3 linked regions of the Nodosilinea sp. E11 genome follow. The protein of the gene in region 1 interacts with the protein of each later gene in a pairwise test. Links are inferred from orthologs where the notes say so. Each region holds a gene or a part of one and is shown on either strand. Other genes may lie near its edges. The genes, in order: ftsZ, rlmN and RRF56_RS11705.

What was found.
Region 2: the proteins of ftsZ (region 1) and rlmN interact in binary tests that used the Escherichia coli proteins (3 or more experiments, as listed by UniProt). The link is inferred for Nodosilinea sp. E11 from one-to-one orthologs.
Region 3: the proteins of ftsZ (region 1) and RRF56_RS11705 interact in binary tests that used the Escherichia coli proteins (3 or more experiments, as listed by UniProt). The link is inferred for Nodosilinea sp. E11 from one-to-one orthologs.

What each region holds. Positions count from the first base shown.
Region 1 is NZ_CP136520.1:2,934,807-2,944,918, forward strand. What follows is about bases 7,295-10,112. They hold ftsZ (cell division protein FtsZ), read left to right. Parts: upstream 7,295-7,946; coding sequence 7,947-9,278; downstream 9,279-10,112. Other genes in these bases: RRF56_RS15285 (cell division protein FtsQ/DivIB), read left to right, coding at 7,295-7,637; thiD (bifunctional hydroxymethylpyrimidine kinase/phosphomethylpyrimidine kinase), read left to right, coding at 9,281-10,096. Outside these bases: RRF56_RS15245 (glycosyltransferase), read left to right, coding at 1-583; RRF56_RS15250 (NAD(P)/FAD-dependent oxidoreductase), read left to right, coding at 732-2,219; RRF56_RS15255 (glycosyltransferase family 2 protein), read left to right, coding at 2,451-3,383; RRF56_RS15260 (HAD family hydrolase), read right to left, coding at 3,334-4,284; RRF56_RS15265 (response regulator), read right to left, coding at 4,333-4,815; RRF56_RS15270 (hypothetical protein), read right to left, coding at 4,901-5,023; photosystem I reaction center subunit PsaK, read right to left, coding at 5,801-6,076; RRF56_RS15280 (hypothetical protein), read left to right, coding at 6,251-6,676; more of RRF56_RS15285, read left to right, coding at 6,777-7,294. UniProt on the Escherichia coli protein: Essential cell division protein that forms a contractile ring structure (Z ring) at the future cell division site. The regulation of the ring assembly controls the timing and the location of cell division.
Region 2 is NZ_CP136520.1:4,261,758-4,272,018, forward strand. What follows is about bases 6,995-9,961. They hold rlmN (23S rRNA (adenine(2503)-C(2))-methyltransferase RlmN), read right to left. Parts: upstream 9,035-9,961; coding sequence 7,955-9,034; downstream 6,995-7,954. Other genes in these bases: RRF56_RS21195 (lysophospholipid acyltransferase family protein), read right to left, coding at 7,052-7,804; RRF56_RS21205 (stomatin-like protein), read right to left, coding at 9,213-9,961. In the rest of the region: septum site-determining protein MinC, read right to left, coding at 1-895; RRF56_RS21170 (pitrilysin family protein), read left to right, coding at 1,458-2,711; RRF56_RS21175 (M16 family metallopeptidase), read left to right, coding at 2,823-4,112; RRF56_RS21180 (sulfite exporter TauE/SafE family protein), read left to right, coding at 4,253-5,065; RRF56_RS21185 (metallophosphoesterase), read left to right, coding at 5,222-6,058; RRF56_RS21190 (alpha/beta hydrolase), read right to left, coding at 6,164-6,994; more of RRF56_RS21205, read right to left, coding at 9,962-10,070; RRF56_RS21210 (ATP adenylyltransferase family protein), read right to left, coding at 10,147-10,261.
Region 3 is NZ_CP136520.1:2,123,465-2,133,705, reverse strand. Bases 4,173-7,119 are described here. They hold RRF56_RS11705 (rod shape-determining protein), read right to left. Parts: upstream 6,189-7,119; coding sequence 5,157-6,188; downstream 4,173-5,156. Other genes in these bases: RRF56_RS11695 (DUF2949 domain-containing protein), read right to left, coding at 6,932-7,119; RRF56_RS11700 (single-stranded DNA-binding protein), read left to right, coding at 6,503-6,862; mreC (rod shape-determining protein MreC), read right to left, coding at 4,299-5,123; mreD (rod shape-determining protein MreD), read right to left, coding at 4,173-4,302. Also shown: RRF56_RS11740 (GTP-binding protein), read left to right, coding at 1-1,086; RRF56_RS11735 (ubiquinol-cytochrome c reductase iron-sulfur subunit), read left to right, coding at 1,126-1,548; RRF56_RS11730 (diadenosine tetraphosphate hydrolase), read left to right, coding at 1,782-2,282; dtd (D-aminoacyl-tRNA deacylase), read left to right, coding at 2,270-2,749; RRF56_RS11720 (HAD family hydrolase), read left to right, coding at 2,944-3,681; more of mreD, read right to left, coding at 3,730-4,172; more of RRF56_RS11695, read right to left, coding at 7,120-7,138; large conductance mechanosensitive channel protein MscL, read right to left, coding at 7,239-7,661; RRF56_RS11685 (glucose-6-phosphate isomerase), read left to right, coding at 7,964-9,553; RRF56_RS11680 (hypothetical protein), read right to left, coding at 9,612-10,169. UniProt on the Escherichia coli protein: Forms membrane-associated dynamic filaments that are essential for cell shape determination. Acts by regulating cell wall synthesis and cell elongation, and thus cell shape.

The sequences.
Region 1 (10,112 bases):
CCAGGTGTCGTCAGAAATTGCGTCCACCTTTTGGGGGGCCTGCGGGGCCGTTCGCGCTGAGGCCTTTAAGGCCGTAGGCGGGTTCGACGAACGCTACCTCAAACCCTGCGTCGAAGACATTGAGTTGGGCTACCGGCTGAAGCAGGCGGGATACAGCATTCGTCTATGCAAGCATATTCAGGTTAAACACCTTAAGTGCTGGCGGCCCATCTCGCTGTTGCGAGCCGAAATTTTCTACCGTGCCCTCCCCTGGACTGAGCTGATTCTTAACCAGCGCCAGCCCATGAACGATCTCAACCTAGATTGGTCGAATCGCTTGAGCGTGGTGCTCAGTTTTGTTTTAGTAGGGAGTTTAGCAACCCTCTGGGCTTTACCTGGACTGGGACTAGTGGCGATCGCCTGCGCCCTTAGCCTCTTAATCATCAATCGTCGGGTCTATCACTTTTTCTGGCGCAAGCGGGGAGGGCTATTTACCCTGTGCGTGATTCCGTGGCATTGGTTTTACTTTATCTACGGTGGTGCAGCCTTTGCCTACGGCTCAGTAAGGTATCATTTCCGAAAGCTATCTTGGCTAAAAACCTAAGCAGCTAACGGCCTGGTATTCATCGACTAACCCTTCCTTACACCTGAGACCCGCAACAAAGTTGCTTGATCTGCGTCGAGAGTATTAGCATTTAAGAGTATATCTAAGTCTCGCAGTCTACAATTGTTTTTCGGAGATTTGAAAATCGATGGACTCTTCTCCCGTAGTTATCATCGGTGGTGGCCCAGCCGGATTGACCGCAGGCTATGAATTAATGAAGCATGGTCGTAAGTCAATCGTGCTGGAAAAAGCCGATAAGGTAGGTGGTATTTCTCGCACTGAAACCTATAAAGGTTATCGCTTCGATATCGGTGGCCACCGCTTTTTTACTAAAGTAGACGAAGTAAAGGTAGTTTGGAAAGAAATTTTAGGTGATGATTTCATCCAAACACCTCGGCTATCAAGAATTTATTATGACAACAAATTCTACGACTATCCATTATCTTTATTAAAAACCCTAAAAAATCTAGGCCCAGTTACTAGTGCTCTCATTCTATTCAGCTATTTAAAAGCCAAAAGTCGTAAGTACTTAGCTCAAGGCGTTGAGCCTGAAACTTTTGAAGAATGGGTGATTGATTGCTTTGGTGAACGGCTCTACCGCATTTTCTTCAAGACCTACACTGAGAAGGTTTGGGGCATTCCCTGTAGCCAGATTCGAGCCGATTGGGCTGCTCAGCGCATTCAGAATATGTCACTTAAGCAAGCAGTTCTCAATGCGGTCTTTGGCAATCAAAATGCTAAAAGCCTGATCAAAACCTTTGACTACCCTCGCCTCGGCCCAGGCATGATGTGGGAGCGCTGCCAAGACCTGCTGAATGTGCATGGTTCACCGGTACATCTCAACACCGAAGTGGTACGAGTTGAGCGCGAAGGCACACGTATTACTAAAGTAGTAGCCAAAACAGGAGACCAAACCTTTGATTTAGTCGGCGATCACTTTATCAACTCAATGCCGATCGCCCTGTTGGTGCACCGACTTGACCCATTGCCTCCGGAGGAGGTACTCGCGGCGGCACGGGGGTTAAAGTATCGCGATTTCTTAATTGTGTCTTTGGTGATCGACAAGCCCGATCTTTTTCCTGATAACTGGCTCTACATTCACAGCCCTGAATTTAAGGTGGGACGCATTCAAAACTTCAAGAACTGGAGCCCAGAAATGGTGCCTGATCCGAGCAAAACCTGCCTGGGAATGGAATATTTTTGCAGCGAAGGAGACGATCTGTGGGAAATGCCCAATGATCAGCTGATCAAACTGGCCTCCCAAGAGATCGCCCGTCTAAGCCTAGGGGTTGAAGCAGAAGATGTAGAGGATGGCTGCGTTATTCGCCAGTTTAAGGCCTACCCGGTGTATGACGGCGAATATCGTCAGCATCTTAAGGTGCTAGAGGACTACATCAAGACGTTTGAAAACCTGCAAACGGTAGGCCGCAATGGCATGCATCGTTACAACAACCAAGATCATTCCATGTTGTCGGCGCTACTAGCAGCTAAAAATATTGTGGGCGAAAGCCACGACATTTGGAATATCAACGTTGAGCGTTCTTACCACGAAAACTTTACCGACCAAGAATGGTCGAAGATAAAGCAGGGCAATGGAGTAGCTTCTACCGATCGCCCTTTATCTCAAACGGTCTAGTTTGACCTGCATAGGCAGTTCCAGATAGCGGCTCTTGAAAGTCGTTGCTAAAGCATAGTTGATGTCAGTGACTCCTTGGGCGGCTGCCGCAAAGCCAACGCCATGCTCCAATCTTGCTCAAAGCCCGGTCAAAGACCCCAGGGCCTAGAGCTAATGATTCATTAGGAACATCGTTAGCGCACTATCAGGACGACGCCACCTGTACCGCACCATCCCTGTGAGATGTCATCTATGTCAGCCTATTTCTTTTCGATTGTGATTCCCACCTACAACCGAGCTGAGTATTTGACCCGCTGTCTAACGGCCCTAACTCAGCTCGACTACCCGCGCGATCGCGTTGAGGTGGTGGTAGTAGACGACGGCAGCGCCCAATCTATGGCCTCTACCATAGCCCCTTTTAGAAGCACCCTTAATCTCACCCTGCTGCGTCAGACCAACGGCGGCCCCGCCCGCGCCCGCAATGCCGGGGCCGCCCAAGCTCAGGGCCAATACCTGGTCTTTACTGACGATGACTGCCAGCCCGCACCCGACTGGCTGCAAGCCCTAGAGGCCCAGCTGCAAACCCAGCCCCAGGCCCTCGTCGGCGGCCACACCATCAATGCCCTTCCTGACAATCTCTTTTCAACCGCCAGCCAGGTTTTAATCGACTACCTCTACGACTACTACAACACCCATCACCAGCCCAGCTTTTTTGCCTCCAACAACTTTGCCATGGCCACAGAGCAATTTCGGCGGTTGGGCGGGTTCGACACCGCCTTTTCCCTGGCTGCGGGGGAGGATCGCGAATTCTGCGATCGCTGGCTTCAGCATCTCTTGCCGATGGCCTACGCTCCGGGCATGCAGGTCTACCACACCCATCACCTGTCTCTCAAGCGGTTTTGGCGACAGCACTTTAACTACGGTCGAGGAGCCTACTGTTTCCACCAGGTTAAAGCTCGCCGCCAGGCAGGTCAGGTCAAGGTAGAGCCCCTGCGGTTTTACTGGCAGCTGCTCACCTATCCTCTTCCCCAGCGCCCCCTGGGCCAAGGCCTAGCGCTGTCGGGCCTGCTGATGTTGTCTCAAATAGCTAACATCCTGGGCTTTTTCTGGGAACGCAGTCAGCAGGCATCGCTGGCTACCCCACAGCCGATAGAGGCACCGCCACCGTCGGGAACGGTTGGCTAAAGTCTCGCTCAGCCTCTACCATCAGCCCACCTCGGGGCAAATCTGCCGGTAGCACGCCCGGCGGCGATCGCCGCATTAAGCTAGCGGGGGCAGGGTTTACCGAGGCGATCGGGGACGGCAGGTTGGCATTGATCAGCAGCGTCAAGCGACGGCCTGGGCCGCTGGCGGTGTACCTTAACACCGCCAAGTCACTGAGGCCATTCCCAGCCGCCAGCACCGGTCGCCGCCCCAGATGCCGGTGTAAGACATTTACTGCCTCCTCAGGCGGAGCAATACTACCCAGGCTCGCCAAATTGACCAGATCAGCTCGCTCTGCACAAAACTTCAGACGGGTGCGGGGGCTGTTGCCAATCACCCGCTCAGGCGGCAGTCCATAGCATACTGCTGCTGCCACCCGAGCAAAATCGAGACTGCCAGAGGTCAGAATATAGGGAACAAACCCGTGCTCCGTCAGGTAGGCCAGCAAATCTTGCATGGGTTGAAAGTAACAGCTCCCCACAGGCCGACCCAGATGAGGATGAATAGCGCTGCCCCACCAGTCTTGGGCTAACGCTGCGCATTCTTCGGGCGTCAGCCCGGCATGAATCTCGTCAAATAGCGCTAGCAGATCTGGCTTGCTCACCGTTTGCAGGCTGACATAATCTTGCTCTAGCAGGGCTCTAAAGGGCTGTCGGTTCGCGACAGCCGGGGTCTTAGGGGCCAGCGCTTGAATTTGATCGATCAAAAAGTAGCACTGCAATGACATTGGGCAGTCGGGCCAGAGGGTGCCATCGTCATCGAACACAGCAATGCGACTGGCCCGATCGACAAAATCGGGATGCCTGGGATTGGTGACATCGGCTACAAAGTCTAGAATGGCCTGCCGAGTGGGGGTTAAGTGCCAAGAGGGCAGTAGAGACATAGGGTGCAAACAACAGAAAAACCACTGGGAGAGAGAGAGTGGTCGCGGCTAGCAACCGCCCCTAGCCTCGGGCCAACCCAACAGCACAGCGATCTGACGGCCCAGGGTAACTGGGTCAAAGGGCTTGGGAATCACACCCGCGATCGCCATCTGCTGAAACCGGGCGTAGTCTCGGGGCATCACCTGAGACGTCAACAGCACAATCGGGCTTTGGCGGGTGAGCGGGTTGGCACGAAGGGCGGGTACTAAGGCAAAGCCCCCCAGCCGAGTTACCGAGACCTCTAGCAAAATAGCATCCCACAGCGGCGAGTTAACTGCATCGAGATGACTAGGATTTTGACAGGTCGTCACCTGCCAGCCCTCAAATTCTCCCAGGGCATCTTTTACCAAACAGCAGATATCCGGTTCATCATCAATCAACAGCAGTTGCCGAGCCGGAGCTGAGGCAGAAGCGATAGCGCTATGGATCCGTACCACACTGCTCGACTGTGAAACCGGCGACGTAGGCTTTAGGGCAAATCGGTTGGCCATACTGTTCGACAAGGTTTTAAACCTGAAGTGAGTTGTGTCATAGGAAGAAATAGCTACAGGGAACAGGTTTAGGCTAAACGCAAATCTAGATCTGGAGTCCAGCGATCGCTCCGGGTTGGCAGGAGTCTGACTCGGGTCCGGCTAACGCTTCCATGACAGTTGGCCCTTTGCCCACCGCCGCGATCGCGCTAAACCGACCCGATAGCACCGTTGCCAGGTCAATCCATAAGCAGGCTTGACCCGAAGTAGAACTAACATAATTTGAGCAGCCGTTAGACGTCTACTCAAGATCGCAAGATACTTTTGTAAGCTAAAATCTGCTGGCTTGACGTTTACAATTTGGGTGAATTTTGGTCGTGTTAGTGTTCACCCAGCCCTGTCAGGCTCCCTATCAGGGGAGCCGTCTACCGCCACCGCTCCCACCGGCGTCTAGCGCTGTGCCGATACCACCCTGCGGCAAAATTCCTAGTCGGCCATTTTTGTTATGCGTTCAATGCTCGGCAGATGGACCAGTCGAGTCTGCGAGTGCCGATCCTTAGTCTCTAACAAAAGGTGCTTGAGCAAACTACCGTTCCCATCGACAACTCTTGAGTGCAGAGTGAACTGCTACCCCTGGGCCTAGTCGATCGCCGCAAGGGCCATATACAAGTCAAAAACTCATCTATCGGGCCGTGTTTAGCCCCGACTGAATACAAGAACAACTCGACAGGCTACGGCCCTATGCCACTACCCTCAACGCCTGGGTGACATCAGACTACACCGACGAGTCAGCGCCTCAGCCGCCTCGATGATCGATTTTTGGCTGCTAGCCAAGAACTTGACTGTCGCGAAGCCCTGGCTTAGTCCGAAGCCGATCGCCTGGCCGAGGTAGACGCAAGACTGACCTAGAGCCCCAGCGCACCCTAGAGCAGCCGCGCCACCTCCACCGACGGCGATCGCCAACTATTCTCTTGACCTCAAATGTCTTGACCCCAAAGGCGCTGCGCTAGAGCACACCCAAGTTGGCCAGACCCAAAATTGCCCCGGCACCAAGCAAGTGGCCAAAGCTAGTGGTAGCCAGCACGGCGGGCAGACCAAAATTACCAAACAGAGAGGGCGAGGGCATCGCTGGCGGAGCGCTAGGATACTTGATCGTGAGCCTGCCAATGACAATGGCCAAAATATTGCAAAGGATCATGACCGCTCCCACCGTGGGGCTCCAGCTAGGGGTGTGGGGAACCGCCGCCAAAATAGGTAAAAATACCAATGTACCAGCCTCCATAACGTGAATTAAGTCAGCAGGTTGCCTGCTTAAGGCTTACTTTTCCACGGGGGCGGGATGTTCCGTTACCCGCTGTAGTAAGACTTTACATTTTGGTAAGCCGACCCAGGCTTTAGGATACAAGGCATACCCCCCGGCTCGCGCCGGTTGCTCACTCATTTCCCAATAACCCCCATGGAACGAGGACTGCTGTGGCTGCCCCTACTGGCAGTATTTATTGGTTTAGCTTGGGCCGGCTGGCACGAATTTCAAAAGGTGCAGGCCTATGAGGCCTGGGCCACCGAGTTCGATCGCAGTAAGTATGACATTCGCTCAATGCTGGGGCAGCGGGGCGACGACCTCACCTGGGGCCGCCCCACCCGCCAAGGCCCCATTGACTTAACCACCCTATCGCTGCACGAGGTGGCCACCCTTCAGCTAGAGATTGACGGTCAGCCGGCGGCTGACGATGTTGACTCGGCCAAGGGCACCATTGAGTTGGCGATCGCCACCACCAGCGGCGAAACCTACCGCATTCCCTTTACCGACCCCGATTTAGCCAGTCGGTGGGAAAAAGCGTTGCAGGAATCTCTACAGACGCTAAAATCGGCATCAGCCTAAAGGCGGCCCAAAGTCAGCAGAGGTTTCAGCCCGATTGACTCCTGCGGCCAGCGTTTTGTGGCAGCTCCTATCCCTGGGCTAGCAGCTCTACCCCGATGCCATGACCCGCGTTTCATCCCTTTCCCGCGACGAACTCAAGACTCGACGGCAAACCCTCCGCCGCCGCCGGCGAATTTCGATTAGCCAGGCGTTGTGGCGATTTTGGGCTTTGACGGGCCTCACGGCCACCATCTTTTGGGGAGCGACCCGCCCCGTGTGGCTGATCGAGAGCCCAGCTCAGATCAATGTCAGCGGCAACCACTTGCTCAGCGATGAGACCGTGCAGAGCCTGGTACCGCTGGCCTACCCGCAGCCCCTGATGAAGGTCGAGCCAGAAATCTTAGCTCGACAGCTGCGCGATCGCGGCCCGATTGTGACGGCCGAAGTCACCCGGCAGTTGCTGCCGCCCCGCCTCAATGTACGGGTGCAGGAGCGCGTACCCGTGGCACTGGTGCTGCCCGTCGGCAATGCCGACACCACCGATGCTCAATATCTTCAGGCTGGGTTTCTCGATGCCCACGGGGCCTGGATGCCCCTGGCTAGCTTTGGCCTAGGCAGCGCCTCTCCACAACTACCGACTTTGCAACTGCGGGGCATTCAGACCCAGTACCAACGCTACTGGCCCCAAATCTACGAGACCATCAGCAACAGCCCCGTCACCATTAGCGAAATTAACTGGCACGACCCCAATAACCTGGTGCTCGAAACCGCGTTGGGCACCGTCTACCTAGGCCCCTACAGCCCAGAGCTAGAGCAACAGCTGGCCACCCTCGACAAAATGCGCAACCTCCCCAACCAGCTCTCTGACACCGAGGTGGCCCGCATTGACCTCAGCAACCCTGAGGTGCCGTCGGTCGCCGTAGTAGACGCTCCTAGCCCAGCAGCCCGAGCAACATCAACCAATTCAGGATCCACTCCTTGAATCGTCTAGGAGAGTCATCTAAAAGAATTGTCTAGGGCGATCGCTCAAAGGATTGGCCTTAGACCCTTTCACCAACCAGGGCTTTTTGCCACTCAAAATTGACTCCATATATTTGGGCTGGAGCGGTTATTTTTCTAATTTCAGTGGTTAAATCAGGTAGTTTAAGACTTGCCAAGGCAATTTGTTTTTTTTCAGCGAAGTACTCTATAGTTGTCTAGAATCAGCTGGGGTTTAGATTTTTAGGGCTTAGGTGCTATCTTCGGTTATCTAGTACGGGTAATTAATATATTGTCTACGGCCTCAAATTCTATGCTTCCTGACGATCCCCACGGCAATGGTGCTGGCCACAGCGATGCTGGCTACGAGGCTTACTCATCTCACCAAGCTGAGTCTGCGACCTCGGATCCGCGTTCGTCGGCTGATGCTGTGACCGCCTTCGCTAGCCCGTCTAACCCATTTAGCCACGGCGAGCTTAACTCCAGTCAACCCCATAATGCCAGAGCTATGCCCGGAGAAACGTACACCAATAACTCGGCTTTGCCCAGCAGCGTCGCCCGCATTAAGGTAATTGGGGTCGGTGGTGGCGGCTGTAACGCCGTCAACCGCATGATTAGCAGCGGCCTCGCCGGGATTGAGTTCTGGTCAGTTAACACTGATGCCCAGGCCCTCGACAACACCACCATGACCAACAGCCTGCACATTGGTCAAAAGTTGACCCGTGGGCTAGGGGCGGGGGGCAACCCTGCTATCGGCCAGAAAGCCGCCGAAGAGTCGCGCGAAGAAATTGCCGCCGCCCTAGAAGAATCTGATCTAGTCTTTATCACCGCTGGTATGGGGGGCGGTACCGGTACGGGGGCTGCCCCCATTGTGGCAGAGGTAGCGAAGGAAGCCGGTGCCCTTACCGTAGGTGTGGTCACACGCCCTTTCACCTTTGAGGGACGCCGCCGCATGAACCAGGCCGACGAGGGCATTGCCGCCCTCCAGGGCCGAGTCGATACGCTGATTATCATCCCCAACGACAAGCTACTTTCGGTGATCTCTGAGCAGACCCCCGTGCAGGAAGCCTTCCGCACCGCCGACGACATTTTGCGCCAGGGGGTGCAGGGCATTTCTGACATCATTACCATCCCCGGCTTAGTCAACGTCGACTTTGCCGACGTGCGCGCCATTATGGCCGATGCGGGTACGGCGCTGATGGGCATTGGTATGGGATCGGGCAAGTCGCGGGCGCGGGAAGCGGCGATCGCAGCGATCTCCTCTCCCCTACTCGAATCCTCCATCGACGGTGCCTCTGGGGCAGTGTTTAACGTCACGGGCGGATCCGATCTTACCCTGCATGAAGTCAATGCCGCTGCCGAGATCATCTACGAAGGGGTTGATCCCAACGCCAACATTATCTTTGGGGCCGTGATCGACGAGCGCATGCAGGGTGAGGTGTGCATCACCGTGATTGCCACCGGCTTTAACACTCGTGCCGGGGCTCAGCCCGAGATCGAGGTGGCCCGCGTTACCCCCTTTAAACGCACCCTGGCGGCTCCTCCCATTACCCCTCCGGCTAGCAGTGGGGGGAGTGGCGGGTTGGGAGCCGGGCTCGACATTCCCGAATTTTTGCAGCGGCGGCGACCCAACAACAACCGTTAGCCATGACCCTGCCGCCCTCATGGCCTGCGGCCCTCACCATCGCTGGCTCAGACAGTGGGGGTGGGGCTGGTATTCAGGCCGATCTACGAACCTTTGCCTTCCACCGAATTCACGGCACCAGCGTGCTGACCTGTGTTACCGCCCAAAATACGTTGGGGGTCACGCGGGTCGATGCGCTGTCGCCTGAAGCCGTCATCGCCCAGCTCGATGCGGTGACCGGCGACATTGCCGTGCAGGGTATCAAGACCGGCATGCTGCTGAATGAAGCCATTATTCAGGCAGTGGCTACAGCCCTAAAATCCCTGCCCAGCAACATTCCGCTAGTGGTCGACCCAGTGATGGTGTCGCGTACTGGGGCACAGCTGATTGACGATGGCGCGATCGCCACTCTCACCCGCCGCCTGATTCCCCAGGCCTGCATTCTCACCCCCAACCGCTACGAGGCCCAGCTGCTCAGCGGCTTAGACATTGCGACCTTGGCCGATATGGAAGCGGCCGCCCGCAAAATCCATCAGCTCGGCCCCCAGGCCGTCTTGGTGAAAGGCGGCGGCATGACCGCTGACTTACGCAGTACCGATATCTGGTATGACGGGCGCGAGGTCGTAGTGCTAGAGGCAGAAGTGGTAGAAACCAAGCACACCCACGGCACCGGCTGCACGCTGTCGGCGGCGATCGCCGCTAACCTAGCCTTGGGAAAAGACCCCCTCACTGCCGTCCAAGCCGCCAAAGACTACGTGACCAGCGCCCTCAACCATGCTCTGGCCATTGGCCAAGGCCAAGGCCCGGTGGGTCATTTCTTCCCGCTTCTAAACGAGTAGACGGGGTTTGATCTAG
Region 2 (10,261 bases), 1.3 Mb from region 1 along the record:
TCGTGTTGTCGCCTACGTAGGCCACCTCGGGCAGGTAGTGGGTCGCGGGGCCATCGGGGGCGCGGGCGACTAGATCGGCCAGGCGTAGCTGGGTAGGTCGCATTTGCAGGGCCATAATTTGGCGGCTGCGATCGCCCCCCGACCCAGCATGGGCTATACCCCGCAGCCGTCCCCAAATCAAAATGTCGCCCTCGGCCACCAGCGAACTGCCGGGGTTGGCATCTCCCAACACCACAATGGTGCCAGGATGACGAATTTCGACCCCTGAGCGCACTGTAGTTCGCAGGTAGAGCGGTTCAGCTAGAGGGTTGCCGGGGGTTGCCGGGGACTGCACTAGGGTGTCTTCGGCCGCGATTTGATCGACCGAGTAGCCCGAGGCTACGGCCGCCATAGCGGTTTGGCGGCGACTGGTGGCTACGCGCTTGAGGGTAAGTTGGGCGGTGGTCAGTACCTCGTCGAGAGACTGAAGCTGGCGGGCATCGAGCAGGCGATCGCGGGCGGCCATGTGCACTACGGTATGGGGTTGCCAAAACTGCTCTCCACCGTGGAGCCGTTGCCTAAAATGCTGTAACAGTTCGCCCCAGGAGAGCGCCCCACCCTCGGTGTTGGCTGGGGGATCGTTGGGCAGCAGCAGCACCAAGTGGTCCGCTTCGCTGCGCAGCCTCAGCTGGGTTCGAGGGTCAATGGGTGGAGCCGGTACGACTGGGGAGGGGGGTGGTAGGTCAGAAGGCTCTGGGGGCTGGTCTGGGGGTTGTTCTGGGGGCTGTATGGCAGGCAGATTTGGAGCGATGGAATTGGACGTGATGGGTGCTGGAGTCACGGAATCTGGGGCAATGGGATCTGGGGCGGTGCCAGAGTCTGTTATGGCGGTAGGGGCAGAATTGTCAGGAGCCATAGGGAAAAGCGGGAATGAAAACACAGGGCCAAACCTAGTGCTGCCATATTAGATCACCGAGGTTGGGGCGGCAGGATAGATCAAGGTCGGTTTTCCCCTTGCGGTTTGCCCCAGGCTGTTGGTTATGATGTTGAGAGTTCCACTACGGCGTTGGTGACTGCCAACAATGTTTGTCGATCTATGTTTGTTCCGAACGGGAGCTAAGCTGCATCGGCGGCAGTAGACCGAGCTTGTACTCGGAAACTTTAAGCCAAATGCCAAGGCACCCACCTGGTTTTCCCAGGTCGGAAACTGAGGTAAGACGGCGCTGCGGTGGAACCCTCAATATTTTCAATTCCCCTGTCTCTCTCCGTGAGATGGGGGAATTTTGCGGTTGGGCTTGTTTTTCCCTGTTTGCTCTACCAACTTTCTCAAGATTTGGAAAAATGTGATTTAGCTTACTTGAACGCTAGTATTGACAGCAGGGTTAACTTGAGGCGAAAGCCTGGCTCTGGAGGGGGTGGCCAAGTTATCTCAACCTGTCGGTAAAGCGTCGGTGATGTGTGTTTAAGGGCTTGAGCCGTTGAGTTCGGTTGATTTTCCCGCCAGTGTAATTCGTTTGGAGAATGGGCTTACCCTTATCCACCAAGAGATTGCGGCAACGCCCGTGGTAGTGGCCGATGTTTGGGTGAAGGCCGGGGCGGTTACTGAGCCGGCAGAGTGGTCAGGCATGGCTCATTTCCTGGAGCATATGATTTTTAAGGGCACGGATCAGCTGCCTCCCGGGACCTTTGACTATGCCATTGAAACCCAGGGGGGCATGACGAACGCGGCCACGAGCCACGACTATGCCCACTTTTTTATCACCATTGCCGCCGAGATGTTGCCTCAGACCCTGCCCTACCTGGCGGATCTGTTGCTGCACGCGGCGATTCCTGCCGATGAGTTTGGCCGCGAGCGCCAGGTGGTGCTCGAAGAAATTCGCCAGGCCCAGGATGACCCTGACTGGCTGGGTTATCAGGCGATGTCGGAGCTGGTATACCAAGATCATCCCTACGGTCGCCCAGTGCTGGGCACGGCGGAGATTTTGCAGCAGCGATCGCCCGAAGAGATGCGCTGCTTTCACCAGGCCTACTACCAGCCCGACAACATGACGGTGGTGATTACGGGCGGCATTCCCCTAGAGCCGACGGTGGCCATGGTCAAGCATGCCTTTCGAGGGTTTGCGTCGCCGCCGCCCTGCCCGCCCAGAGCAGTGGCCCCGGTGCCCACCCTGAGTGGGGTGCGCCGCGAAACCCTGTACTTGCCTCGGCTAGAGCAGTCGCGGCTGTGCATGGCCTGGCTCGGCCCCGGCATTGACCAGCTCGAAACGGCCTACGGCCTAGATATACTGGCGGCAATTTTGGCTGAGGGGCGATCGTCGCGGCTGGTGCGTGAGCTGCGGGAAGACCGCCAGCTGGTGCAAGATGTGGGGGCCAGCTTCTCTATGCAGCGGGAGTGCAGTCTGTTTACGATTCAGGCCTGGCTCGATGGCGACGATGTTGACCGGGTAGAGGCGATTGTGTGCGATCGCATTAGTGAGCTGGTGGCCAAACCGATCTCCGACGCTGAGTTGGCTCGGGCCAAGCGCTTGCTGTGCAACGACTACGCCTTTTCGACCGAAGCCCCAGGGCAGCTGGCCGGGCTCTACGGCTACTACGGCACCATTGCTGCTGCCGAGCGCTGTCTTGCCTACGTGCCCACCCTTCAGAGCTATACCGAAGCCCACCTGCGTCAGCTAGCGGCTCAGTACCTCACTCCCCTGCGCTACGTGTCTACCATTCTGCGCCCGGCCTAAGCCCCCTGGGCAGACTATAGTTAAACTGGCCAGAGCCGCGCTGGTTTCCGCCCTCGTAGTCATCCCTACGCTTGGTTTCCTGCTTCAACTGTTCCCTTCGCTAGTTATTTTTTGCCTGTGACAGCTTCTCTTCTCCAAGCGCCGCGCCTACACCGCACTGTTTTAGCCAACGGGTTAACGGTTCTCGTTTTAGAAAACTCCGTCGCCGACATTGTCTCAGCCCGCATTTTTATTCGAGCTGGCAGTGCCTTTGAGACCCCCCAGCAAGCAGGGCTGGTGAGCTTCTTGATGGGATTGCTGACTAAGGGAACGGCCAAATTGTCATCAATGGCGATCGCTGAAACCGTTGAGTCGGTCGGTGCCAGCCTCGGCACCGATGCCGCCGCCGACTACAGCGTGATCAGCCTCAAAACCGTTTCTACAGACTTCGCCGAAATTTTTGCCCTGGCCGCCACTGTGCTGCGTCAGCCCAGCTTTCCCCTCGACGAGATTGACCTAGAGCGCCGTCTCACCCTGCAGCAGATTCGCTCCATGCAGGAGCAGCCCTTTACCCTAGCCTTCAACCAGCTGCGCCGTGATATGTATGGCGATCACCCCTACGCTCTTCCCGGCGTAGGCACAGAAACTACGGTAGAAGCCATCACCCAGCAAGACCTGCTGGACTTTCACCGCCAGCACATGCGCCCCGACAATGTGGTGGTCACTATCGTCGGCCGCATTACCCCTGAGGCCGCTCTGACTCAAGTTGAGCGGGCCCTGGGCGACTGGTCAGTCCCCGCTGTGCCACTCCCAGCCCTCACCCTACCGGCCGTAACGACCGCGCCCACTTGCTCCGTGGTCACCCAAGAAACCAATCAGTCGATTGTGATGGTGGGTTACTCGGCTGCCTCTGTCAAGCACCCTGCCTACCCTGCCCTGAAGCTGCTGAACACCTACCTAGGCAACGGCCTCTCTAGCCGCCTGTTTGTCGAGCTGCGCGAAAAACGCGGCTTGGCCTACGATGTGTCAGCCTTTTACCCTACCCGCCTGGGATTGTCGCAGTTTGTGGCCTACATTGGTACCGCTCCCGAGAACACGGCTACCGCCCTAGAAGGGCTGCGGTTTGAGGTTGAGCGTCTGTGCACCAGCTTACTCTCTGACGAAGAACTGCAATCGACCAAAAACAAACTGCTGGGTCAGTACGCTTTGGGCAAGCAAACCAACGCTCAGATTGCTCAACTGCTGGGCTGGTACGAAATTTTAGGGTTGGGGGTCGAGTACGACCAGCAGTTTCAAGACATGGTGGCCGCCGTGACGGTGCTCGATGCCGAAGCCGTTGCCCAAGAATTTTTCCGCACCCCCTACATTTCGCTACTGGGGCCAGAGACTGCTGTGCGCCCTGTAGCCCAGGCCCAAGCTTGACTGTACCCACCGCCATCTAGCTCCCTGGTGATTGGATTGGGATGCTGAGGTTGCTGGTCAGTCTATTGTGCTGTTCTGTATGCAGGTGGGCGCTTTGCCCGCATAATGGGGCATCGGCCCGATAGGGAAAGGAAGGACGCGTGGGTACCGGATTAATTTTGGCGCTGGCTGGTTTGTTGGCGGGGGTGCTGGCCGGTTTCTTGGGCATTGGGGGGGGCACGGTGATGGTGCCCGTAATGGTGGCCCTAGGCCTGTCGGGGGTGCAGGCGGTAGGCACGAGTACCCTAGCGGTCGCGTTGATTGCCTTGGTCGGTAGCCTGCAAAACTGGCGTATGGGCTTTCTGAAAATCAATCATGTTGCGATGCTAGGCCTGCCTGCCCTAGTCACCGCCTATCTGGGGCAAGCCGTGGCCACTGCCCTGCCAGAACATGCCTTGCTAGCCATTTTTGGTCTATTTCTACTGTTCAATATCTACCTGATTGGGCTAAAAAAGCAGGTGATTCGCCAGGCCACGCGGGCCGAAGTCGACGGCGAAACTGGGCTGCCGGAGGTTGTGCCGCAGCGGCTATCGCCGACGGTGCTGCGCCTGGGCATTGGCGGTCTGGCTGGGTTTTTGGCCGGGCTGTTTGGGGTAGGCGGCGGTGTGGTCATGGTGCCATTACAAATTTTGCTGCTGCACGAGCCAATTAAGGCGGCGGTGCAGACCAGTTTGGGCGCGATCGTGATTACGGGCCTGTGGGCCTGTCTATGGCATGCCCAGGCGGGCAATGTGCAGTTGGCTACCGGCCTGATTTTGGGGCTGGTGGGGGCAATTGGTGTGCAGGTCAGCACCCGCTATTTGCCCCGCCTGCCTGACCGGGCGGTGACTATTATGTTTCGGCTGCTACTGGCCCTGCTGGCTGGGTATTTTTTCGTCAAAGCTTGGTCCAGCTATACCCTCGTCGCGTCGTGAGCCTTGGTGGGTCTAGCCTATCGATGGGGTCGTTTGAAAACAAAGCTGAGGGCAGCTAGATCGCCAGTTTTGATAAAGCCTGCTGAAGTTAGTCTCGCTCTGGTGGCAAGGGGGAGGTAAACGAGCTAGCGTGCGGATGATGTCTCGTGATCTTCTATGCGCCCCTTGTTCACTAGCCCCCTGACTGTGGAAATGGTGACAGTCTCGCTTCACAATTTGCCTGAGCGGTTGGAGGGGTGCCGCATTGTGCAGCTGTCTGATTTTCACTACGATGGGCAGCGGCTCTCGCCTCGGCTGTTGCAGCAGGCGATCGCTCAAGTCAACGAGTTGGCCCCCGACTTGATTGCCTTGACCGGTGACTATGTGACCAACGATCCGGCTCCTATTTTTGAGCTAGCGGATTGCCTGGGCCAGCTCAAAAGTCGCTATGGCACTATCGCAGTGCTCGGCAACCACGACAACATTACCCTGGGCGGGCGGTATACGATTCTGCGATCGCTCCAACAGGTCGGCATTCGCACCCTCTGGAACGATATGGCCTTTCCCCTAGGTGATGAGCTGCCGGTGGTGGGGCTAGCCGACTTTTGGTCGCGCGATTTTTGTGCCGCCCGTCAAGTGCTCGATGCATTGCCCTCGTCTCACCCCCGACTGGTGCTTTCGCACAACCCCGACAGTGCCGAATTTTTAACCCCCTGGCGGGTCGATTTGCAGCTCTCGGGCCACACCCACGGCGGCCAAATCGTGCTGCCCGGTTTGGGGCCTGCCCCCGCCCTCAGTCAGGCTTTGCGGCTGTCGGTGCTGGCTCGGTTGCCCGTTGGTCTGCCCCACCGCAAACGCCACTGCCTGAAAATAATCCGCCATTGGGAATGGACCTCGGGTTTGCATCGGGTAGGGCGCAACCAACTGTACGTGAACCGAGGCCTAGGCAGCTATGCCCCAGGCCGTGTGCGTTGTCCGCCAGAGGTGACGGTGCTGAAGTTAGTGCGAGCGTAAGAGTTTGAGTTGAAGGAGCTGTGTCTAATGCCGGCTGATCTCAAATTTTGCTGCTCATTTTAGGGATTGAGCTACCGATTCACCGATATCTCAACCTTCTGTTGTCTAGGCAATCAGGGTTGGACATGGGTCTTCGGAGGCCAGCTCTTGGCTATTGTGCTGGTCGGGGGGCAGAAAACCGACGGCGGACAGAATGGCTTTGAGGTTAACACCGTCTTCGAGCAGGCTGATATGGCCGCTGTGGGGTAGGGGGTAAATGCGGGGGTTGGGCAGTAGGGTGGCCAGGCGCTGGGCTTCTTCGAGGGAGGGCAGCAGGCGATCGCTCAAAGAGGCCACTAACAGGGTATGAGCTTTGACCCGGTGCAGTCGCAGGGGCTCTAACCGAAACTGAGACAGTAGGTTCAGCCGCCAGGCGGTGCTGGCCTGCGAGACGGTGCCGATGGCTCGAATCAATGCCTCGCGATTGGCGACGCCCATGCGGCTGAGGTCGGCCATCATGGGCAGGCTACCCAGGGTAGACCCCTGATAGAGCGGCGGTGCCACCCAGGTCGTTAGGCTAGCTACCCAGTGAAACCAAGGAAATCGGTGAAATGACGAGGCCGAATTGACCAAAATTAAATGGCTGGCCAGGGCTGGGGCTAGGGCCACTACCCGCAGGGCCAGGCAGGCTCCAAAGGATTCACCACAGAGGTAAACCGGCCTGGCAATCGATTCTTGCCCAATCAGCTGCACCACCTGAGCGGCCATACTGTCCCAGGAGGATAGGTCATCGCTAGGCAGGACGAGGCAGCGAATGTCAAAATGGTGCTTGAGGCGATCGCACTGGGCTGAGAAGAGTTCGCCACTGCCGTCCATGCCAGGCAAATAGATGAATAGCGGCCGGTGGGGGTGTTTCCCCGCCGGGGCATAGAGCTTTAGACCATCAGGTTCTGGCATGGGCAATCAACAAATAGCAGGGCAGCAGGCAATGAACCGTTCAGCAACAGCCAGCCCTTAATAGAAGCCCTGTTTGAGTAAAGTCGCAATTTCATCTTGACAGCACTGGGCTAGCTCAGTGGCTAGGGCACTGGCTCCTTTGCTACGGTAGCGCGATCGCAGGCGATGGTCGACTCGCACCGGATGTCCAATCAGCACATCTACCTGTTGATACAATACCGCTGGATGTAACCCTGGCTGCTGAAAGAGGGGCTCAGAGGCGTCAAAAAAGCTCAGCCACCGCAGGGGCACCATCGGGTTATTGCTTTCCCGATGGGCCGCAATTGCAACCGGTACGATAAACAGCTCCTCTACCGGTGCCCGCAACGCTAAGTGGGCAAATCCCCGTTGAAATGCATTCAAATTGTCCGGGGTCGTCTGATTCACCATGGGAGCCGCCCCTTCTGGGAAAATACCCACCGACTCACCATCCCCTAACACTTTCATGGCCCGGCGAAAGAAGGCAGTTTGGCCTTTCTCGGGAGTATCTAACGGTAGGCAGCCGAGGGCATTGATGACGTTGCTCAACCCCGGCACCTGGCTCATGTAGTGGTGACAGGCAAACCGCACTGGGCGATTTACGACGCTCATCAGCAGCGGCGCATCCATGATGCTGCGGTGGTTGCTAACCACAACCATGGGCTGGTGAGGCGGCAGCCGGTCTTGGCCGTGCACCGACACCCGCACCCGCGACAGGGTGAGCAGCCAATGAGAGACATCCAGCGGGGTGGCCTTGAGGGGCGTTAGTAGCGGCAGAGGAGCTAGAGCCATTCCAGGAAAATAATCATAAGGTCAGGAAAGCTCTGCCCATCCCTTTATGAGAATGGCAGAGCCCTATGTGTCATTAACTTAACAAAAACCGTTGCGCTCAGAGGGGGGCAACCCCACCAATTTGGACGAGATCTCCCTCTTGGCCTAGACCTACTGGCGAGACGCCCGCAGCTGGCCACAGGCGGCATTTTCCTCTAGCCCTCGCGAGTAGCGCACGGTAACGGCAATGCGGCGGTGCTCGAGTTCGGCGACAAAACTGCGAATGCTGGCCTCGCTGGGGCGCTGGTAGTCGGCCTCGTCAATGGGGTTGTAAGGAATTAGGTTGACGTGGCTCTGAAAGCCGCGCAGGTGCTGGGTCAACTCAGTGGCGTTGGTGGGCTGGTCGTTGAGCCCGGCCAGCAAAATATACTCAAAGGTCACCCGCCGACCGGTGAGCTGCACGTACTCGCGGCACTCATCGAGCAGCACCTCTAGGGGGTAGGCCCCGGCACTGGGAATGAGCTGAAGCCGCTGGGGTTGGTTGGAGGCGTGCAGGCTCACCGCTAGGGTTACCTGAAGCTGTTCTGCAGCCAGGGCACGAATGCGGCCCGGCACGCCCACCGTAGATAGGGTGATGGCGCGTTGGCCAATGCCCACATCGCGGTTGAGGCAGCGGATAGCGGCTACGACGTTGGTGCTGTTGAGCAGCGGTTCGCCCATGCCCATAAACACGATGTTGCTTACCCGCTGACCAAAGTCTTCCTGCACCGTCAGGACCTGATCGACGATCTCGTGAACGTCTAAGTTGCGAATAAAGCCCCCTTTACCCGTAGCGCAAAAGTCACAGGCCATGGGGCAACCCACCTGGGATGACACGCACACCGTCAGCCGCTTAGCCGATGGAATACCCACGGTTTCAATCACTTGGTCATCGCGCAGCTTGAGCAGATATTTCACGGTGCCGTCGCTGGCGACAACCCGATGGTGCAGGGTCGAGCGGCCCACATCAACCGACTCCATCGCCTGTCGCCAGGCCTTGGGAAATACGGTGATATCTTGGAGCGATCGCGCCCCCTGATGATATAGCCATTGGTACAGCTGCTTGCCCCGATAGCTGGGCTGCCCCTGGGCCTGCACCCACGCGGTCAGCTCTTCCAGAGATTGACCCAGTAGGGGCGAGTTGGCTGCTGCTAACGTCGCAGGAATCGACCGAGATGAATCATCGGTGGTAGATAGAGGGGTAACAGCCATGGCAGCAAAGAAGGCACAGTCTTTTATTCTACTGGCTTCTCTTCGCGCTGACTGTAAGGCTGGGTACTCGGCGATCCTGCTTATGCTTGAGGAGATACGTTGCTCACGTTTGTAAAGCCTGACCAATCACCCTCTACAAGAGAGTTGTAGGCTATTGAACAGTTTCTAATCGCAATCCCTAGCGACGGTGACGGCTGGGGAAGTTATCGGGGTCGGTGCTGGGCTTGGGGGTGGTCGTGTTGGTGCGCATTAGATCTACGAGTCCTTCCGTCAACATTTTTGGATCCATAAAGACCACTTTGGAGTTGTCGCTCTCCCCAAGCTTTTGGTTGGCTTCCACGTAGCTCTGAGCTAGCAGATAGTTGAGAATCTCGCCAGTGTCGCTGCGATCGGCCAAGGCCTTAGACAGCATTTGAATCGACTGCACCGTGGCCTCGGCCCGTTTAATGGCAGCTTCCTGCTCGCCCTGGGCTTCGAGCACCATGGCCCGGCTTTTCAGCTCTGCCGCCTGCTGCAACTGCATCGATCGCCTCACCTCTTCGGGAGGAATAATTTCTTGCACTTCAACCCGTGTGACTTTGACCCCCCAGGGCTCAGTGGCTTCATCGAGTTGGGAGAGCAGGGCTCGGTTCAATTCATCGCGGGAGGAAAAGGTCTTCTCAAACTCCATCTTGCCGATTTCCGATCGCAGGGTAGTCGTTACCAGTTCTTCAATGCCCTGCTCGACATTTTCAATGGCGTAGTAGGTCAGCTCTAGCTCTAAAATGCGCCAGTACACCACCGCATCTACCTCTAGCGACACGTTGTCGCGGGTAATGGCCCCTTGCTTGGCCACATCAAGAATTTGTTCGCGCACACTGTCTCGCAGCACGATGTAGTCGAGCACGGGCACAATGAAATTTAAGCCTGGCTTAAGTTTGCGGTTGTAGCGCCCCAGTCGCTCGACTAGGGCCTCAGTACCCTGGTTGATAATGCGTACTGAGCCAACGGTATAGCCAATGATGATTAACGCCAGAATTCCAATGATCGACGGCACGGACAGCCCCCAGAGAGACTAAAGGTCGAGTAAGCCTGTTCTACCGACCAGTGTACCGATTTCTGCTGAAAATGGGCTAAAACTCGCTGCAGGCTACATGTTTGAGCACAGTCATCGGCCCCATCGATTTAAGCAGCGCCAATTGCGCTGGGTCTTTGACCAGCAGCGATCCAGCAAACCCCAGCGAGTTT
Region 3 (10,241 bases), 820 kb from region 1 along the record:
AAAACCACCCTGCTCAACCACATTTTGGCCAACCAGGAAGGGCTCAAGACCGCTGTGCTGGTGAACGAGTTTGGCGAAATCGGCATTGATAACGACCTGCTGATCGCCACCGACAACAGCGACGACACGATGGTCGAACTCAGCAACGGCTGCATCTGCTGCACCATCAACAACGACCTGATGGAAGCGGTGTACAAAGTGCTGGAGCGCCAGGACAAAATCGACTACCTGGTGGTCGAAACCACCGGTCTGGCCGACCCCCTGCCTATCGCCCTGACGTTTTTGGGCACCGAGTTGCGCGATATGACCCGGCTTGACTCGATTGTCACTGTGGTTGATGCCGAAAATTACAGTTTGGATCTGTTTAATAGCCAGGCCGCCCACAACCAGATTGCCTACGGCGATATCATTTTGCTCAACAAAGCCGACCTGGTCGACAATGCCGATCTTGACCTGCTAGAAGTCAAAATTCGCGATGTCAAAGCAGGGGCGCGAATTTTGCGCACCACCAAGTCTGAAGTGCCGCTACCGCTGATTCTCAGCGTGGGCTTGTTTGAGTCAGACAAATATTTTGGGAGCGATCGCGCCAAAGACGACCACGACCACGACCATCACGGGCACGATCACCACGATCATGCTGCCCATGGCCACGAGGCCCACGACCACGAGGCCCACGACCACGCCAATTGCGACCACGACCACGGCCACTGTGAGCATGACCACGATCATGATCACCATGCCCACGGGCACCACTCTGACCACCTGGCCATTGATGGGTTTACGTCGCTGTCCTTTGCTAGCGATCGCCCCTTTGCCATTCGTAAATTTCAGAACTTTCTAGATAACCTGCTGCCCGAGTCAGTGTTTCGGGCCAAGGGTATTCTCTGGTTCGACGAAAGCCCCAAGCGCCACATTTTTCACCTCAGCGGCAAGCGCTTCTCGCTCGATGACGACGATTGGAAAGGTGAACCCAAGAACCAACTGGTGCTAATTGGTCAGGGGCTGGACCACGACACCCTGCGGCAGCAGCTTAACGACTGCCTGTGCCTCCCCTCGGCCAGTCGAGGTCTGGGGTTTGGCAAATAGGACAGGTAAAGGCATTGCAGCACAGGAAAATTCATCACTATGAAGCGTCGAGTATTTATTAATCGGCTGGGGCTGGGGCTGCTGGCCAGTTCGTTGCCGGTGGCGATCGCAGCTTGCCAGTCTGATTCATCCCCCCCGGCAGCTACCGAGGGGGAGCTAGTGGCTGTAGGCACCGTGGCTGACCTAGACGCCGCCGGTGTTTTGGCTAGCCAAAATATCCAGGGCAACAACCTGGCCGTGATTCGCGACCCTAGCGCACCAGAGTCAGTCATTGCGGTCAGCGCTGTCTGTACCCACTCTGGCTGCACTGTGCCCTGGGATAATGCCCAAGGGCTGTTTGCCTGTCCCTGCCACGGTGGGCGGTTTAACCCCGACGGCAGCGTCGTTTCTGGCCCGCCGCAACGGCCCCTGACCCGCTTTGAGGCCACCATTGACGGCGAACAGGTTTTGGTGAGACTTTGAGACAGGATTAAGAGGACGTTTGAAAAGTCCTGTTTCTTGTCGCCAAAGTGACGATCCCCTTAAATCCCCCTTAGAAAGGGGGCAGGGGGGCGGCAGGTGACTAAAGTGACAGCAAATCACTTTTCAAACACTCTCTAAAGGCTGAGAGCACAACCGTGAGCGCATTCCTCCAGTCTGAAGCCCTAACGCCTCGCCTCTAAACCCTTCTCCTATTCGGTAACCCCCTTGGCCCAATGACCGACCCCGGCAGCCAACTCCATCCCGATTGTTTAGCCTGTCAAATTTTGGCCGGGAAAGAGACCGTACCCGGCGGCACCATTGCCGAAAACTCGTGGTGGGTGGCTGACCACTGCGTTGGCCCTTACGGGCTGGGGTCGGTAGTTGTCAAAACCCGTGCCCATCGTGAAAACCTCTGGGATCTCTCTGAGGCTGAATCGGCCTCTATGGGACCTTTTTTGCAGCAGATGTCGGAGGCGATCGCCCTGGCTATGGGGGCCGAGCGGGTTTACGTCAGCCTCTGGGTTGACCAGCCACCCTACCATGTTCACTTTGTGCTGCAACCCCGCTACCCGGATGGGCAACATCCTCAAGAACTGGGCCTAAAGGGCCTCGAACTCCAGGTGTTTCGCACCCTGGGCAAGGCTCCTAGCGACACCGATATGGCTCAGGCCGCAGAGCAGATTCGAACGGTGTGGCAGCAAAAATTTGCGCAGCAGCTAGCATGCGAGTCGTAGTGCAGCGGGTGACGGCCTCCAGCGTTACCGTAGGGGGCAACGTGGTCGGCTGCATTGGCCGGGGGCTAACGCTACTGGTGGGTATTGCTCCCACCGACACGACCACAGAATTGGCCTGGATGGCCCGCAAGTGCCTAGATCTGCGGTTGTTTCCGTCGTTGGATAGCGACGGTCAAAGATCGGCCCAGGAGGGCGATCGCTGGGATCACTCTGTACAAACAATTGGGGGCGACATTTTGGTGGTCAGCCAGTTTACCCTCTACGGCGACTGTCGTAAGGGTCGCCGTCCCTCGTTTGAGGGGGCAGCCCCTCCAGCCCAGGCCGAGGCTCTGTACAACGCGTTTGTGGCATTGCTACGAGACAGCGGTCTGTGCGTCGAAACTGGCCAATTTGGAGCGACGATGCAGGTCGAGATTCACAACGATGGCCCTGTAACACTGATTTTGGATCGCGATGCCCCCGCTTGAAGGCGAGCTTTTTCATTCAACGGAGTATCACCGTGAAGCGAAGACTAAGGGGATACCCAGTAGCCATTTTGAATGGAGGTTGCTACAGTAAATGAGCTTTGAGGTTTGTAAAGAAACCATTAACAAAGCTTATACAAGGTGTCAGTTGGTGGTATGCACCAGGTCGCCCTAACGGTGAGGAGTTTCTGTAGCCCATGTCCGCAACTACAATCTTTTGCGACTTTGACGGCCCCATAGCCGATGTCTCTGAGCGCTACTACGCCACCTATCGCCAGGGGCTAGCTTGGGTTCAAGCCCTGGCTACAGCTCAAGGCGACAATTTGACCGTGCGTTACCTCTCTAAGTCCCAGTTTTGGACCTTTAAACAAAACCGCGTGCCCGATCGCCAAATTGCCCATTGGTCGGGTCTCGAAGGTCATCATATTGACAGCTTTCTCAGCCAGGTGAGCCGCATCGTCAATCACGCCACCCTACTCGATCACGATCAGGTACAGGTGCAGGCCCGTGAAGGCCTAGATATTTTGCACCAGTGTGGGGTGCGGGTGGTACTGGTTACGTTGCGGCCCCCCAACCAGGTGATGCGGTTTCTAGACCAGCACGATCTCGGCTGGGCAATCAGTGACTTATACGGCATGCCTGAGGTAGAAGCCGCCTACCAAAACCAGGCTAGTCACAAAATTGAGCGCTTGCAAGCGGCGATCGCCACCCAGCAGCGCCAGGGCTACGACCTCAGCCAGTCGTGGATGATTGGCGACACCGAAGCCGACATTATGGCGGGTCAAACCCTCGGACTCGATACCGTTGCCGTGACCTGCGGCATTCGCAGCAACACCTATCTCCAGGGGTTTCGCCCTACCCACCTAATCCCTAACCTGTGGACGGCCTGCCAGATGCTACAGCGGCGATCGACCTTAAACCGACACCGTCTCTAGACACTGACGCTAGGGGTGCTCTCGTTGCGATCGCTACTTGCCAGACTTCTACCCGTCAGACGGGTAGCGATCCCACCAGCGGTTAAGCGGATAGTAGAGGGCCGGTGCCCACAAGCTGCTTAAAATAGCCGAGCTAAGGGCGATGCGCTGGTGGTAGAGCCAGATTTTGCCCAGGGGTGGGTAGAGAGACGTGGTCGATATGAGCTGGTGAAAGCTAATTTGCAGCGCCAGCACCGTTTCAGCAATCACCGCCATCGCAAAGACAATTAGCGCTACCGATACGATGTCTTCTTGCAGGTAGCGCTGCTTTTGCAGCCGGGCCGTCAACACGCCGACCACAATCAGGCTGAGGGTGTGGGTCGGGTCGGGAGACGTCATGGCATCTTGCAGCAGCCCTAGCACTAGCCCTGCGATCGCAGCTTCCCATTGAGTTCGTTTAATGCTCCAGGCAACTACCCAGATCAGCAGCCAGTGGGGCGTCACTCCTAGCAGCTGCATCCCCGGAATCCGGCTAGGCAGCAGCAGCAGGCAAGCCCCCACCGAAGCCGCCGTGACAGCGCTATTAATTACCCAAGGCCGCCGCCATAGCGGCAGCGATGCTACCCGCAGACCCTGGGTCATAACCCTGACCCAGCGTTGTCATCCGGTACTGCCCCGTTCTCTGGGTTGGCCCCAGGTAGCACCGGATCGTCAACGGTCTCTTGAGGTTCAAACGGATGAATAATGGCCCATTCCAGCACCGGCAGCGGCGACGATAGCTGAATCACCGCCTCTGGAGCAGGGCTTTTGGTTAGATCAATCGATTCAATCCGCCCGATGGGAATATCGCGGGGGAACAGACGACTATAGGAAGACGTAACGATCACATCGCCCGTGTTGATGTCAGGCAGCTTTTCAAAAAACTCCATTACCACCCGGTTGTTAGACTGCCCTCGCACCACGCCCATGGCGCGGCTGCGGCTTACCTTCGCACCCACCCGGCTAGTAGGGTCACTCACCAACAACACCCGTGAGGTGCTGGGCGACACCGCGACCACCCGACCCACTAGACCACCCGGGCCGGTCACTACATGGCCCACAGCCACACCACTGCGCGTGCCCCGATTGAGAATGACATGCTGCCACCAGTGGTCGGCCCCCCGACCAATTACCGTAGCGCGAATGCCCTCGGTGGTAATGGTGCCTTCGTAGGCATCGAGAGTTTGGAGGGCGCGGTTTTGATTCTCTAGCTCCACAATGCGTTGCTGAAGCTCAAGAATATAGCTATTTTCAAACTGCTGTTCACGGCTTAATCCCGGCTGCAAGGGCCGAGTCATCCAGTGATAGGCTTCGTAGATCAAGGCCCCATCACTGGCCCGCAATAGCCAAGCAGAGGAAACGGCCAGAGTGACCATTCCCGCTTTGAGGGCATGACGTGTCCACCAGCGGCGTAGAGCAAACATACTTTCGGGGTAGATGACGACTCTAACGCGGACCTAGAGGCTCCGCCCGCTGAAAACTCGCCCCATTTGGCTAAAGTTTTCTAGCACTCGCCCGGTACCGAGCACCACGCAGCTCAATGGATCTGCCGCTACATGCACTAAGATGCCGGTTTCGTGACTGATTAGGGTGTCGAGCCCCTTGAGCAAAGCGCCGCCCCCGGCCAGCATAATGCCGCGATCGATAATGTCGGCAGCCAGTTCGGGTGGGGTGCGCTCTAGGGTACGCTTCACCGCTTCTACAATGACCGACAGCGGCTCGGCCATGCTTTCACGAATTTCAGCACTCTTTACGGTAACAGTACGGGGCAGACCCGACAGCAGATGCAGACCCCTCACATCCATGGCAATCTCGTGATCGTCGGGGTTAGGGTAGGCCGAGCCAATGTTGATTTTGATTTCTTCGGCAGTGCGCTCACCGACTACCAAGTTATGCACCTTTTTCATGTAGCTAGAGATGGCATCGCTCAGCTCATCGCCCGCCACCCGCACCGACTCGCTCAGCACAGTGCCCTGTAAGCTCAGTACCGCCACCTCAGTGGTGCCGCCGCCAATGTCGACGATCATGTTGCCGGTGGGCTCAGCTACCGGCAGACCCGCTCCGATCGCTGCCGCCACCGGTTCATCAATTAAATAGACTGTGCGCGCGCCTGCTTGCTGAGCCGCATCCATCACTGCTCGACGCTCAACGCCAGTGACACCGCTGGGAATGCCAATGACAATTCGGGGCGACACCAGGGTGCGGCCCTCATGTACCTGACGAATAAAGTGTTTGAGCATCAGCTCAGCGGTGTCAAAGTCAGCAATTACACCATCCCGCAGGGGTCGCAGCGCTAAGACGTTGCCAGGGGTACGACCCAGCATGCGCTTAGCTTCTTCTCCGACCGCCAGGGGCTTCTTTTCGACTTGATCAATGGCAACCACAGAGGGTTCTTGCAGCACCACGCCTTTGCCAGAAACGTACACCAGGGTATTGGCCGTACCGAGGTCAATACCCATATCGCGTGAAAATCTGTCGAAGAGAGCCACAGGCAATAACGCCCCTACACTATGAAAAGACAGGAAACCAACTTCAACGTTGAACCCGAGGGGCCAACATTGATGTCGAAGTGGATTCTATTACGTTTCGTATCAAGGCGTCCAGTAAAAGAATATTTATCAGTTACTAAAAAAACACTGGCTGATGGTAGGCCTTGAAATTTAAGCATTTTTAAGGATGTCGCCGCTTGTTTGTTGAGGCTGCCAACAGCTTGCCCCATGACGAGTCTAATCTCCCATTGGTTCCAGGCGTAGGGGGGGAAGTTTCGCCTACAATGCGGGGGCAAGAGTTGGGCGTACAGCTAATGACGATCAATGTGGTGACTCTGGTAGGCCGCGTCGGCACTGACCCAGAGGTCAAATATTTTGAGTCGGGCACCGTGGTGTGCAACTTGACCCTAGCGGTGCGGCGGCGATCCAGTCGAGATGACAAGCCCGACTGGTTTAATCTAGAGCTCTGGGGCAAAAATGCCGAAGTCGCCGCTAACTATGTGCGCAAAGGTAGTTTGATTGGTATAAGCGGTGCTCTTAAGCTCGACCACTGGCAAGATCGCGCTACGGGAGCAGCCCGTTCAAAGCCAGTAGTGCGGGTCGATCGGCTTGATTTGTTGGGGTCTCGCCGCGATAACGAATCGACTATGAGCTATAGCGACGACGAATTTTAGTTGAAGGCAATTGGTAACTACCGCAACACTTTGAAGCGCAGTCTTGGCCTCGACCACTTGCCCTCGTATTTAGGGGGCAGCGGGGCCAAACTCCTCAAGCCAATCAAAAATTTGGCTGAGCTGTTCAGTGGTTACCAAGCCGTACTGCCACAGTGCCATGGGCAATAAGTTTGTCGTCTGCCCCGCTTTGCGCAGACCCATAGCGATCGCCTCCGATGAGACCGCTAACTCGGTTTGAAGAAAGTCGATGAGTTTGGTGAGACGCTGAGAAGCCATAGAAAAACCAGGCAGAAGCCAATAATTAGCCCTCACTATAGCGACTCTGGCTAAAAGTTGTCTCTGCCCGGGGTCAGACCGCTGATCTGTCCAATGGTGACTACCGAGAACGGCTTTCTAGGTAGTCGGTCAACCGAGTCAGGGTGTCGTTAAGCTTTTCTTCGATGGTGGGTTCTGGATCGGCGGCGGCCTCTTTCCGCCTCAGGCGCTCAAAAGCTCGAATAATGACATAGAGCACCAAGGCAATAATCAAAAAGTCGATGATGGTGCCCAAAAAGCTGCCCAAACGAATGCCTGGCCCGACAACGGCTTCACGCCAGTCAGTACCAGCTTCTGCCAGCAGAGGGTTAATGATGGCAGGCATCAAGATATCTTCGACTAAAGAGGTGATAATGGCCCCAAAGGCCCCACCAATGATCACCGCTACGGCCAGCTCCACAACGTTGCCCTTGAGGGCAAAGGCTCTAAAGTCATCCCAAACGCTGCGCACGCGACCACGTCGCCTCCCCGTACCATTCGCCATACCCCTTACTCCTTAACCGTTTTACCCACAGAGATAGAGTAGTACACTGTCTCCGAAGAATCTATGTGTGGAGCTTAAGCTAGAAAACCTGCGATCGCCGCCAGTTTAACGGATCAAACCGCCGCTAAAGGTGAGATTCCGGAGGCGCGGTCCCGTGATTTGAGCAATCTGGAGCGATCGCTTTACCGCTCCTTGCCCCAGACTAGCGGTATGTTTAGCTAGCCTTTTTGTTGTCGTCGCCGTCCTATCTTAAACTGCACCTCAGGACGTTAGTGAACACGGTTAGACCGAGGAGTGACAGGATGGACGCAGCTGACCTCTGGCAACGCTACAAAGACTGGCTCTACTACCACGAAGGTCTGAGCTTTTATCTCGATGTCAGCCGTATGGGCTTTGACCATGACTTCGTCGCCCAGATGCAGCCCCGCTTTGAGAAAGCCTTTGCTGATATGGCCGCGTTGGAGGCCGGGGCGATCGCTAACCCCGACGAAGATCGCATGGTGGGTCACTACTGGCTGCGCGATGCCGACCTCGCCCCCACCCCAGAACTCAAGCAAGACATTCTCGAAACCCTGACCAGCATTGAGCAGTTTGCTAGCCAGGTGCGTACCGGCGGCATTTGCCCCCCTGGCCAAGCGCGCTTCACCGATGTGCTCTCCATTGGCATTGGTGGCTCGGCCTTAGGGCCGCAGTTTGTCGCCCAGGCCCTAGGGCCTGACTTTCCGCCCCTAGACATTCACTTTATTGACAACACCGATCCCGAAGGTATCGATCGCCTGCTGGCCCGCCTCGAAGACAAACTGCCCACCACCCTAGTGATTGTCACCTCGAAGTCGGGGGGCACTGCCGAGACCCGCAACGGTATGGTCGAAGTTCGCACTCGGTTTGAGCAGCGGGGGCTAAATTTTCCCAAGCAGGCCGTTGCGATCACCGGGCGGGGCAGCAAGCTGGAGAACCAGGCTCTCAGCGAAGGCTGGCTGACCACCTTCCCGATGCGAGACTGGGTGGGCGGGCGCACCTCTGAGCTGTCGGCGGTGGGGCTGCTACCCGCCGCTCTGCAAAACATCAGTATTCGCTCCATTCTCGGCGGCGCACGCGAAATGGATACTGCCACCCGCGTGCCCGACCTGCGCCGCAACCCCGCTGCTCTGATAGCCCTCGCCTGGTACTACGCGGGCAACGGCAAGGGCGAAAAAGACATGGTGGTGCTGCCCTACAAAGACAGCCTGCTGCTGTTTAGCCGCTACCTGCAACAGCTGGTGATGGAGTCGCTGGGCAAAGAAAAAGACCTCGATGGCAACCTGGTTTACCAGGGCATTGCTGTCTACGGCAATAAGGGCTCTACCGACCAGCACGCCTACGTGCAGCAGTTGCGCGAAGGTGTGGCCAGCTTCTTTGTCACCTTCATTGAGGTGCTCAAAGACCGCGCAGGCGAGTCGGTAGAGCTAGAGCCGGGCACCACCAGCGGCGACTACCTGTTTGGCTTTTTGCAAGGCACCCGCAAAGCTCTGTACGAAAACAGTCGCGGCTCGATTACCCTGACCATTCCCGAAGTCAATGCCCATACGGTAGGGGCGATGATTGCGCTGTATGAGCGGGCGGTGGGCTTCTACGCCTCGCTGGTGAATATCAATGCCTACCACCAGCCGGGGGTTGAGGCGGGCAAGCAGGCTGCCGCTGGGGTGCTCGACCTTCAGCAGGCGGTGGTCAAGGCGCTAGCCCACAGTGCAGAACCGCTGAGCCTGGCAGAACTGGCCGTCCAGGCAGGAGCCCCCGACGAGATCGAGACTATCTATGCGATCGCCCGTCACCTCCATGCCAACCAGCGCAGTCTAGTGATCCACGGCAACCCCGGTCATCCTGACGCGATCAAGATTGCAGCTCTAGCTTAGGGTTAGCAGGTCGGAAGGTTGGCAGGTCGGAGGGGTTCCACTTGTCAACCTTCAACCCCTAGTCTGGGATCCACACGTAGGGGCTGCCCGATACCGTTACCCCTTCGGTTTTGGAGAAGCGAATCACCACCAGCCGGGAGCTATCGCGGCCCAGGTCGAGGTATCCACTGGCCCAGACATCGGAGCGCACCACTCCGGTAATTTCGAGGCGGTAGCCACCGGGCGGCAGGTAGAGAGTTTCTTGGCGATCGAAGTTGTGGGGTCGATAAATTAGGCGGTTGTCGAGATAGACAGACCCCCATTCAGTGCCTTGGGCATCGAACTCGACCCGCACCGGCTGGGCTTCGGGGATAGGACGGGGGTAGGGCAAAATGATGATCGGTGGCTGGCGCAAGATATGAGGCGACTGCCGAATAATGATCCGTCGGTTGGAGCGAATTACGCGGTCTGACTGCACAGGGGAGCTGTCTTGGGCCAGGGCGATCGCAGGCCAGAGCAGCGAGACCAGAGCTATGCTTCCCCAGATCAAGCTCAGCCTGCGTCGCGATGCCCCTTTAGAGCGGGAATTAGACCGCTGCTGACCACAAGACTTCTCTCTGGGTGCGTCAACCACCATCCCCACGCTCCTTAAGTTAGACAATTGAACTCGCCGTCACCCTTTCAATGGCCATTTCGAGGCTATTTCGAT